3 regions of the Limnobacter thiooxidans genome follow, and region 3 is predicted to be linked to each of the others. Evidence: predicted binding sites of a transcription regulator. Region 3 holds the regulator's gene; each other region holds the start of a gene.

Region 1 (3,242 bases), 670 kb from region 3:
ATCTCCATTGATCCAGGTACAACTTTCACTGGTGCCGGTACTGGCACATCGGGACAACTGGTCGGTGACCAGCGCCGTGTATTCCTCCAATTCGGCAACGAATCCATGGGTACCATCAAGGCTGGTCGTGACATTGGTCTGTTCGGTCAGAACGCCATCTTGAATGACATGTCCTTGCTGGCTGTCGGTGGTGGTTCCGGTTTCAACGGCGCATTGAACACAACATTGGGTTCAATCGGTGCTGGCTACATCTACACTGAATTCCAACCACAGATTACTTACACCGCTCCTGCGATGGGTAACCTGAGCTTGTCCGCTGGTGTCTTCCAACCCAAGACACCACGTGGAGAAGCTGATTCTGCAGGCATCCAGGCCTTGGCCACATACAGCCTTGGCAACACAGGCAAACTGTGGGGCGCACTGATCAATCAATCACGTGACACCTTGGCAGCAACTGCACCAGGCGCAGGCAATCAGCAAAGCGACATCATGGGCTACGAAGTGGGTGGTGCGTTGAACTTCGGAAATCTTGGCTTGGTAGGTAACTATTTCTCCGGCGAAGGTTTAGGTACAACATTGATCGGTTTCGGCGGTGCTGACGCTCTGGGTCAAGAACGTGATTCTGATGGTTACCTGGTACAGGCAACCTACAAAGTCGGTAACACGAAGTTTGGTGTTAACTATGGTTCATCAAACCTGGATGCGACTCGTAACGACAACGCCATCATGCTGGATCAAACCAATCAGATGGTATTGGGCGTGTATCACAGCCTGACACCCAGCTTGACTCTTGCTGGTGAATACATCACACGCGAAGAAAAGTACCGCTTCGCTCCAGCAGGCACACCAAAAGGTGAAGAAAGCACCATCGCTGTAGGCGCAATCCTGTTCTTCTAATCGTTAACTACCCTCCGTTAGCGATTTTCCCAAGGCGTGAACTCAAAAGGTTCGCGCCTTTTTGCATTCTGTTTCAAACTGGAACAGTTTGAACATCTCCACAATCAGTTTTCCCTAACGCAAACGCCCTCAATCGAAAGACCCGATCACGGCACAGTAATTGCTATTTAACCCTTGAGGACGAACAAAGCGGCAAACGCCAGGTTCTTCACCAAGCCCATCGGGTTCTGGTGCATTTCAATAAAGCAAAGGAGGATTGATCATGCAGTGGACTACACCATCATTCGTTGACATGCGTTTCGGTTTCGAAATCACCATGTACATCGCCAACCGTTGATTTGACGGTTTGCAAGACCCCGAACAGCCGCTTGGCTGGCGGGGTTTTTTTTACCCCTGAAAAAAGCAATTATGAAAATCAAAGTTCTGGGTTCCGCAGCAGGCGGAGGGTTCCCTCAGTGGAACTGCAACTGCAGCAATTGTCAGGCTGTCCGGGCAAAAAAACCGGGCTATACCGCGCGCACGCAATCGTCGATCGCCATCTCGGACGGGTCGGCCAACTGGATTCTGGTCAACGCATCACCTGACATTCTGACCCAAATCAAGAACACACCGGAACTGCAACCCAATCGCAGCCCCAGAGACAGCGGCATTGCCGCCGTGATTCTGATGGACGCCCAAATTGACCACACCACCGGCCTGTTGATGATGCGCGAGGGTAAAAACCCCATGCGCCTGTACACAACCCCCGCCGTGTGGGAAGACCTCACCAATGGCCTGCCACTGGTGCCCACGCTGGGCTTTTATTGCGGCGTGAAATGGACACCCCTTTGTACCGAATGCGACGAGCCTTTTTCGATCAGCCCATTGGACAGCATTCGCATCAAATCCATTCCACTGGTCAGCAAGGCTCCGCCGTATTCACCAAGCCGTTATGCCCAGCGCCGTGGTGACAATATTGGCCTGTTGATTGAAGACCTGAACACCGGCAAGACAGTATTTTATGCACCCGGCCTGGGCGAAATCACGCCCGATATTCTGCCCTACATGCAGCAAGCCGATGTGTTGATGGTGGACGGCACGTTCTGGACCGAAGATGAAATGGTCACACAAGGGTTTTCGCAAAAAATGGCAGCTGACATGGGTCACCTGCCCCAAACCGACAAACCGGGCAAACGGGGGTCGGGCATGATCAGCCAGCTGCGTCAATTTGAGAAGCAACGCAAGGTGCTGATCCACATCAACAACACCAATCCGATTTTGAACGAGCACGGTGATGAATCTGCCGTGTTGGCGGAGAACGGCATCGAAGTGTCCTATGACGGCATGGAGATTCTTGCATGAGCAGCAACAAGCCCTGGAACAAAAAAGAATTTGAAGCCCGGTTGCGGGCCAAGGGTGACCGTTACCACATTCACCACCCCTTCAACATCGCCATGCGGGAAGGCAAACTGAGCCGGGAGCAACTTCGTGGGTGGGTCGCCAACCGTTTTTACTACCAGGTGTGTATTCCGCAGAAAGACGCAGCAGTCATGGCCAACTGTGATGACCGCGAAACACGCAGGCGTTGGGTGCAGCGCATTCTTGACCACGATGGCTGGGAAGGCAATGCCGGTGGCATTGAGGCCTGGGGCCGACTGGGTGAAGCTGTTGGCATTGACAAAGACAAACTGTGGGGCCAGGAACTGGTGTTGCCCGGTGTGCGGTTTGCAGTGGATGCCTACTTGAACTTCGCACGCCGTGCCCCTTGGCAGGAGGCCGTGTGTTCCTCGCTGACTGAAATGTTTGCACCGGAAATTCACAAGCAGCGTTTGAGCAATTGGCCCACCGACTACAAATGGGTTGCACCGGAAGGCCTGAATTATTTTCGATCCAGGATCAGCCTGGCACAGCGCGATGTCGAGCACGGGCTGGAGGTGACATTGAATCATTTCAAGACACGTGCCCAACAGGAACGCGCACTCGACATTCTGCAGTTTAAACTGGATGTGTTGTGGAGCATGTCGGACGCCATTGCGCTGGCCTATCCTGACAAGCCCGCCAAGGTGAAATCGAGCAAAAAATGAATACAAACACAAACTACAAATTGCCTGAACACCCCAAGCTGAACCGTCTGTTTCGTTTGCAATACGAAGAGGCGCAAAAAACCCACGTGCTGCTGTACCCGGAAGGCATGGTGAAACTGAACCAGTCGGCCAGCGAAATCCTGTTGCTGTGCGACGGCAACCGCACGGTCAACGACATTGTCGCGGCACTGGAATCGAAGTTCAACACCAAGGGACTTGAGCCTGATGTGCGCAGCATGCTTGAAGAAGCAAGCCGTCGAAACTGGCTGGACGCATGACGAC
Region 2 (3,242 bases), 1.6 Mb from region 3:
TTAACTAATCAGGCTTTCATGGCCTTGATGGCGAGGCTGTCGAGATAAGCCTTCGGATTCTTGGGGTCAAACACCTTGCCGTCGAAGAATTTTTCGACTCCACGCGATGTGCTGGTTGGGATGTCTTTGGCTGCAATGCCCAATTCTTTTGCAGCAACACGCCACATGTCTTCGCGGTTCACTTTCTTGATCAGCGCGTTCGTGTCGAGTTTGCTTGGCAGGTAGCCCCAACGCTGGTTTTCAGTCAGGAACCAAAGGTCATGGCTTTGGAAAGGATACGAAGCCTGGTTTCTCCAGTATTTCATCAGGTGTTTGCTATTGCTTTCAATGCGGCCAGTGCCATAGTCGAAGTCGCCTTTGATACGCTCGATAATGTCGCCCACTGGTGCGTTGATCCACTTGCGCTGTGAACAGACACGTGCAACTTCATCCTTATTGGCAGGGTCATCACAATAAATCTGCGCTTCCATCACGGCTTTCAGAAGTGCCTTGGTTGCGTTGGGGTTTGCTTGCACATAATCGGCACGCAGGCTCAATGCTTTTTCCGGGTGGTTGTTCCACAACTCACCAGTAGTTACTGCCGTGTAACCAATTTTCTGGTGAATCAGTTGCAGGTTCCAGGGTTCACCTACGCAGAAGGTGTCCATGCTGCCCACTTTCATGTTCGCAACCATCTGGGGTGGAGGAACCACGATGGTGGACACGCTGCTGTTGGGGTCAATGCCAGCCGAGGCCATCCAGTAACGCAGCCACAGGTCGTGCGTGCCGCCCGGGAATGTCATTGCAGCATTCACCGCCTTGCCGCCGCCTTTCTTGGCCGCCAGTGCTGTTTTCAGTTCACTGGCATTGGTGCCCACCTTGAGGTCCAGGTATTCGTTGCTGACCGAAATGCCCTGTCCATCCAGGTTCAGGCGGCAAAGAATATTCATGGGCACCGGAATGTTGTTGGTGGTGATTGCACCTGTGGTCAGCAGGTAAGCCATGGGTGTGAGCAGGTGTGCACCATCAATGCCGTTGCCGGCTGAACCCAGTACCAGGTTGTCGCGGGTTGTGCCCCAGGAGGATTGCTTGAGCACCTCGACATCGGTCATGCCGTGCTTTTTGAAAAATCCTTTTTCCTCTGCGATGAACAGGGGTGCCGCATCGGACAGGGCGATGAATCCCAGTTTTACTTTCGTGGTTTCCAGCTTGCTGGATTGAGCCATCACAATGGACGGTGCACCAAAACCTGCGAGCAGGGTAGTGCCCCACACGGCGGCCGATTGTTTGATAAAAGTGCGGCGTGTTTCAGACAACTCTGGTTTGTTGTCGGTTGGTTTGTTGCTCATGTGGTGCATCCTCGAAAGTTCAACCCAAGAAAAAACGGCGTACATCACCAATCCTGCCTGGCAGGTAGAGGGATGGACGCCGTTGTCCAGTACTGCATTGTTTGATTTGTTGTGGCTTGGTCCGTCTTTGGCAAAAGCCTCATTCACCTATAAGCAGAATGCGTGCCAAGTCTTTGATTCGGTTTCTTCCACAGAAAACTGTAGTTTTAGGGAATTTAGAACGTCTGTTTTGGTGCGAAGACCAATTTTGGTGCGGCGCACCAAGCAAATCAGTGCGCCGTGTCTGGTGGAAGTGGTGCATGCACCGACTTGTATAGATTTAGTTGCGAAGAGCCCGAATGCCCGCCCAAGCGAAGAACAGGGCGTAAGCGAGGTCAATCAGACCGTATCCAGAATAGAAGAGTGCCAGCAAAGGATCGCTGTCCTGGAGCGCAGGCAGTGTGTCTGAGTTGGCCTGTATCCACACCACCCAGGTGTAAACATAAATGGCTTTTTCAAACGCAAACACAAAACACAGCGCTGGAAGGTTGTGCGCGTGCTTCGCTGCTGCCAGGTAGGCGAGCCCCCACACCATGACCATGAACGTGCCGAATTCCGAGAACACGTTGGGGGACAGGCTGTGAAAGGCGGTCTTCGTGAAAAACTCACTGGCAGCAAGCATGCCCAGCAGGTTTGTGAATCCTGCTGCTATGAAGCCCAGAAATACAAACCGGTTTCCTGCGGATTGATTCAATTTTGTCTCCTTTGTTGTTTTGTTGAATTTCGCATGCTACCTGAACTGGCGGCTGCATAGCTCGATGACACTGCGTTATACTTGCCGCCACGGAGAAGTGCGAGAGCGGCTGAATCGGCCTGACTCGAAATCAGGTAAGGGGGCAACCTCTTCGAGGGTTCGAATCCCTCCTTCTCCGCCACGACACACATTTGAAGTGAGCCCCAATGGGGCTCACGTTCACTGCACTGCTTTTTTCTCGCGATCCCCCAAGACCTAAGCTGCTTTTTTACCGGCCTTGTTCGACGACTGTATGACCACATCATAATCAGCCATATTGAAGTGGCTCAGTCGTTTTTTCAGGGTGGCGAGTGACCACGGCCAGGCTGCGAAGTTACGGCCGTTTTCGTCGAGGTAATAGCTTCTGCATCCACCGGCATTGAACACGGTGCCCTTCAGGTGTTTTTGCACTTTCTGATTGTGGGCCTCCAGTACCTCGGGTTTGATGGTGAGCTTGCTGATTGATTTGCTCTTGATCAGTTTCAAGCCATCAATGATGTAGTCCAGTTGCGTTTCGGCCAGGCCAATGAACGAGTCGTATACCAACACGTTGGGGCCCAGTACCAGGAAGGCATTGGGAACATCGCGCAGTGTTGCACCCAGGTACGCTTCTGGCGAGGTCTTTTTCCACAAGTCGGCAATTCGCTGGCCTTTGGCATCGATCACTTTTCTACCAATGGGCGGGTGCGACACATTGAAGCCGGTTCCCCAGATGATCACATCCACTTCATGCCGTTCGCCGTTGGCAGAAATGACGGTGTTGCCTTCGATTCGGGTCATTCCATGTGGAATAAGTTGGGTGTTGCTGGCCTGCAGGGCAGGGTAGTAGTTGTTGGCAAACAGGATTCGCTTGCAACCCAATGTGAAATCGGGTGTCACTGCTTCGCGCAGGGCTTTGTCCTTGATTTGTACCTTCAACAGTTGCTTGACTGCGGTGCTGACAGGCTCCAGCACGCTGGGGTTTCGCAAGCCGAAGTTGATCACATTCAGTGAGCCTGCCACAGCCTTGCGCCAGGTGCTTTGAATGACTGGCAATTTGTCCATCAGCATCTTGCCCTTGGTGCCCAGTTGCAGGTCGGGTTTGGGCAGCACCCACGGGGCGGTACGCTGAAACACAACCAGGCTTTTGACCTTGGGCTGAA
Region 3 (3,242 bases):
ATACCCGCTTCTAATGGTGGGGCCGATTATACGCCATAAAAACGGAAAAGGCGGATTGTTGTCCGCCTTTTGAATTTCCCTGAAATTACAGTGGTTTATTCAGCTTCTTCAACCACTTGGTGTTTCATGGGGGTGTGATTGTGATTGGTCACTTTGTCTTTGTGGCGAAGGACCTGGCGATCCAGTTTGTCGGCCAGCGCGTCAATTGCCGCATAGAGGTTTTCATGGCTTGCTTCTGCATGGATGTCTTTGCCGCGTACATGCAGCGTGACATCGGCCTTCTGAACCAGCTTGACCACTGAAATGGTCACCGATGCGTCAATCACATGGTCAAAATGCCTTTTCACCCGATCCAGTTTTTCAATTACGTAATTTCGAATTGCTGGGGTAACTTCCAGATGATGACCATTGATGTTCAAGTTCATAAAGGTATCTCCTTTCGTTGCTGCGGGGGAAGCTTTAGTTTTTAAAGCGACTTTCGCATGTTCACCGGGGGTATTTTCAGTGATTCCCGGTATTTAGCGACCGTGCGTCTTGCGACCACGATGCCCTGTTGACCGAGTAGTTCGGCGATTTGGCTGTCAGATATCGGCTGCTTGGCGTCCTCCGCAGAAATCAGTTGCTTGATGAGCGCACGGATGGCCGTGCTGGAAGCCTGCCCACCCGAGTCGGTGGAAACATGACTCCCGAAGAAATACTTTAGCTCAACCAACCCATAGGGCGTCAACATATATTTTTGCGTGGTAACCCTTGACACAGTCGATTCATGAAGACCGAGAAGGTCTGCAATTTCTCGCAAAACCAAGGGCTGCATGGCAATTTCACCATGGTTGAAGTAGCCAATCTGCCTTTCAACGATGGCCTGGCTGACTCGTAAAATAGTGTCAAATCGCTGCTGAACGTTTTTTAATAGCCAGCGGGCCTCTTGAAGTTGGGCGCTGAGTTGCGCACTTTGCCCTCGATGAGAGCGCAAAATAGAGGCATACATTTCATTGATTCGGATTTTTGGCATGACATCCGGGTTCAATTGCACATGCCATTGGCCGCTAAGTTTCTTGACAATTACGTCGGGAACTACATGGTCGTCGTCAATTCGGCGAAAGCGCGCGCCAGGAAATGGTTCAAGTGAACGAATGATCTGGTGGCAAACCTTCAGCACGTCTTCGTCCACGTTGAGTGCTTTTTTCAACTTGGTGAAGTCGCGTTGGGCGAGCAGTCCAAGGTGGTCGCGGATAATGGCCTGGCAGTTGCCGAGTAGTGAGGGCTGGCAGGTGATGTCGGACCTTTGGGCCAGTTGCAACAGCAGGCATTCGGAAGCATTGCGTGCGCCCACACCAGGTGGGTCAAAGCTTTGCAGCAGGCTCAGGGCCGCGCTGAGTTCTTCAAACTCCAGGTCGGGTTCGTCTTGCAGGGTTTCCCAAAGGTCTTCCAATTCAACGGTGAGGTAGCCGTCGTCACTCAGGTAGTCGATCAGCCACAGCACGAGGTTTTTGTCCCGTTCACTGGCTTGCGTCAGGCGCAACTGGTCGATCAGATGTTGGTGCAGGCTGCTGTCAGGCGCAGCAAGCTGCAGGCCTGGCTTTTCCTCATCGCCGTCGGCGTTGGCGCCGCTGTTGTCGCGCCAATCGCCTTCCCAATTGTCCTCAATCGAGTCAATGGTTTCACGCTGAACAATTTCTTCGCCCTGGTTGTCCTGTTCAGCCTGTTGGTCGCTGACGGGTTCAGGCGCTTTACGGGGGTCGGGTTCAGCCTCAAAGCTGTCGCCTTTGGGTTCGTGCAGTTCACCATTGCTGCTGTCCAGGCTCAGTGTGCGTTCGCCTTCCATCGCTTCTTCATCTGCCAGTTCTAGCAGCGGGTTTTCGGCAAGGGCCTGCTGGATTTCCTGCTGCAATTCAAGCGTGGACAGTTGTAACAGGCGAATGGACTGCTGTAGCTGAGGGGTTAGCGTGAGGTTTTGGGAAACTTTAAGCTGAAGTGATTGTTTCATGTTGATTCAGCTTTACATCCGGAAGTGTTCGCCAAGATATACACGGCGTACATCGTCATTTTTTACAATCTGCTCCGGGCTGCCCGAGGCCAATACCCGGCCCGCGCTGATGATGTAAGCGCGGTCGCAAATGCCCAGCGTTTCACGCACGTTGTGGTCAGTGATCAGCACACCGATACCCTTAGACTTCAAAAACGCGACGATGCGCTGAATCTCAAGCACTGCGATTGGGTCCACACCCGCGAACGGCTCATCCAGCAGAATGAAGCGGGGCTGGCTGCCCAAGGCCCGCGCAATTTCCAGGCGGCGGCGTTCGCCTCCAGAAAGAGATGCAGCGACTGAAGTTCGGATGTGCGTGATCTGCAAGTCATTCAACAGGTCTTCAACCGCCTGATCGATCGTTTTGTCCGTGGGCGGGTTGATTTCGAGCACGGCCCGAATATTTTCCTCGACCGTCAACTTCCTGAATACCGAGGCTTCCTGGGGCAGGTAGGACAGCCCGGCACGCGACCGCTCATGGATGGGTTTGAGGGTGATGTCCTGGCCTTCCAGGCAGATGTTTCCTTCGTCGGCGCTGACCAGCCCCACAATCATGTAAAAACAGGTGGTTTTACCTGCGCCGTTGGGGCCAAGTAGACCCACCACCTCTCCCGTGTCCACGTGCAGGGATACGTCTTCGATTACGCGTTTGCTTCGGTAAGCTTTGCGAAGGCTGTGCGCTTGAAGCCGACCTTGCCCGGTCAGAGTTTGAGCTGGCGTCGTGTTGGTGGTTTGCTTGACGGGGTTGCTCACTGCGCCTGTCCTTGTGTCTTGGGTTTGATCACTGCTTGAACCCGTGTTTTGCCCGCGCTGTTTGGCGCGCCCACCACATTCAAAAACTCAGTGTTTTGTTCGTAGGTGATTTTGCTGCCTGAAATGGATTCTGTTAGTTGACCATTGGCACTCTTTTCGATGCTGGCCTTGCCGGTCAGGGTGACAACGGATTTGTTGCCGTCAAACTCAATCATCTCGCCGGTGCCACTGATGAGCAGCACGTCGCTTTTGACTTGGGAGTCCCGCTGTTGTTTGAACCGGGCTGGGGATCCTTCAACCTTGGCCAGTTGATTGCCATCGGCTGTTTCAGTCAACGTTAGCTTTTCTCCGCGAATGACCAGGCTACCCCGGGTCAGCAACACATTGCCAGTGAACACGGTGACGTTGGACTTTTCGTTGTAAGTCATCTGGTTGGCGTCAATCGTTGTTGCTTGAAGCCTGT

What was found. Region 3 encodes sigma-54, which starts transcription at its own class of promoters, with help from an activator protein. Its sites were predicted from a motif close to TGGCANGNAANCTGCTTT; they were not measured.
Region 1: the regulator sigma-54 is predicted to act here: its motif matches at 1,047-1,064, upstream of pqqA (pyrroloquinoline quinone precursor peptide PqqA).
Region 2: the regulator sigma-54 is predicted to act here: its motif matches at 1,479-1,496, upstream of RGQ30_RS09105 (CmpA/NrtA family ABC transporter substrate-binding protein).

What each region holds. Positions count from the first base shown of each region.
Region 1 covers NZ_AP028947.1:1,030,632-1,033,873, reverse strand. The annotation lists gene RGQ30_RS04710 (porin) at 1-897, shown strand, start outside; gene pqqA (pyrroloquinoline quinone precursor peptide PqqA) at 1,160-1,234, shown strand; gene pqqB (pyrroloquinoline quinone biosynthesis protein PqqB) at 1,306-2,238, shown strand; gene pqqC (pyrroloquinoline-quinone synthase PqqC) at 2,235-2,960, shown strand; gene pqqD (pyrroloquinoline quinone biosynthesis peptide chaperone PqqD) at 2,957-3,238, shown strand; gene pqqE (pyrroloquinoline quinone biosynthesis protein PqqE) at 3,235-3,242, shown strand, end outside.
Region 2 covers NZ_AP028947.1:1,974,783-1,978,024, reverse strand. The annotation lists gene RGQ30_RS09105 (CmpA/NrtA family ABC transporter substrate-binding protein) at 9-1,328, opposite strand; gene RGQ30_RS09100 (hypothetical protein) at 1,648-2,061, opposite strand; tRNA gene RGQ30_RS09095 (tRNA-Ser) at 2,153-2,242, shown strand; gene RGQ30_RS09090 (flavin-containing monooxygenase) at 2,317-3,242, opposite strand, start outside.
Region 3 covers NZ_AP028947.1:363,560-366,801, forward strand. The annotation lists gene hpf (ribosome hibernation-promoting factor, HPF/YfiA family) at 96-425, opposite strand; gene RGQ30_RS01625 (RNA polymerase factor sigma-54) at 467-1,987, opposite strand; gene lptB (LPS export ABC transporter ATP-binding protein) at 2,000-2,779, opposite strand; gene lptA (lipopolysaccharide transport periplasmic protein LptA) at 2,776-3,242, opposite strand, start outside.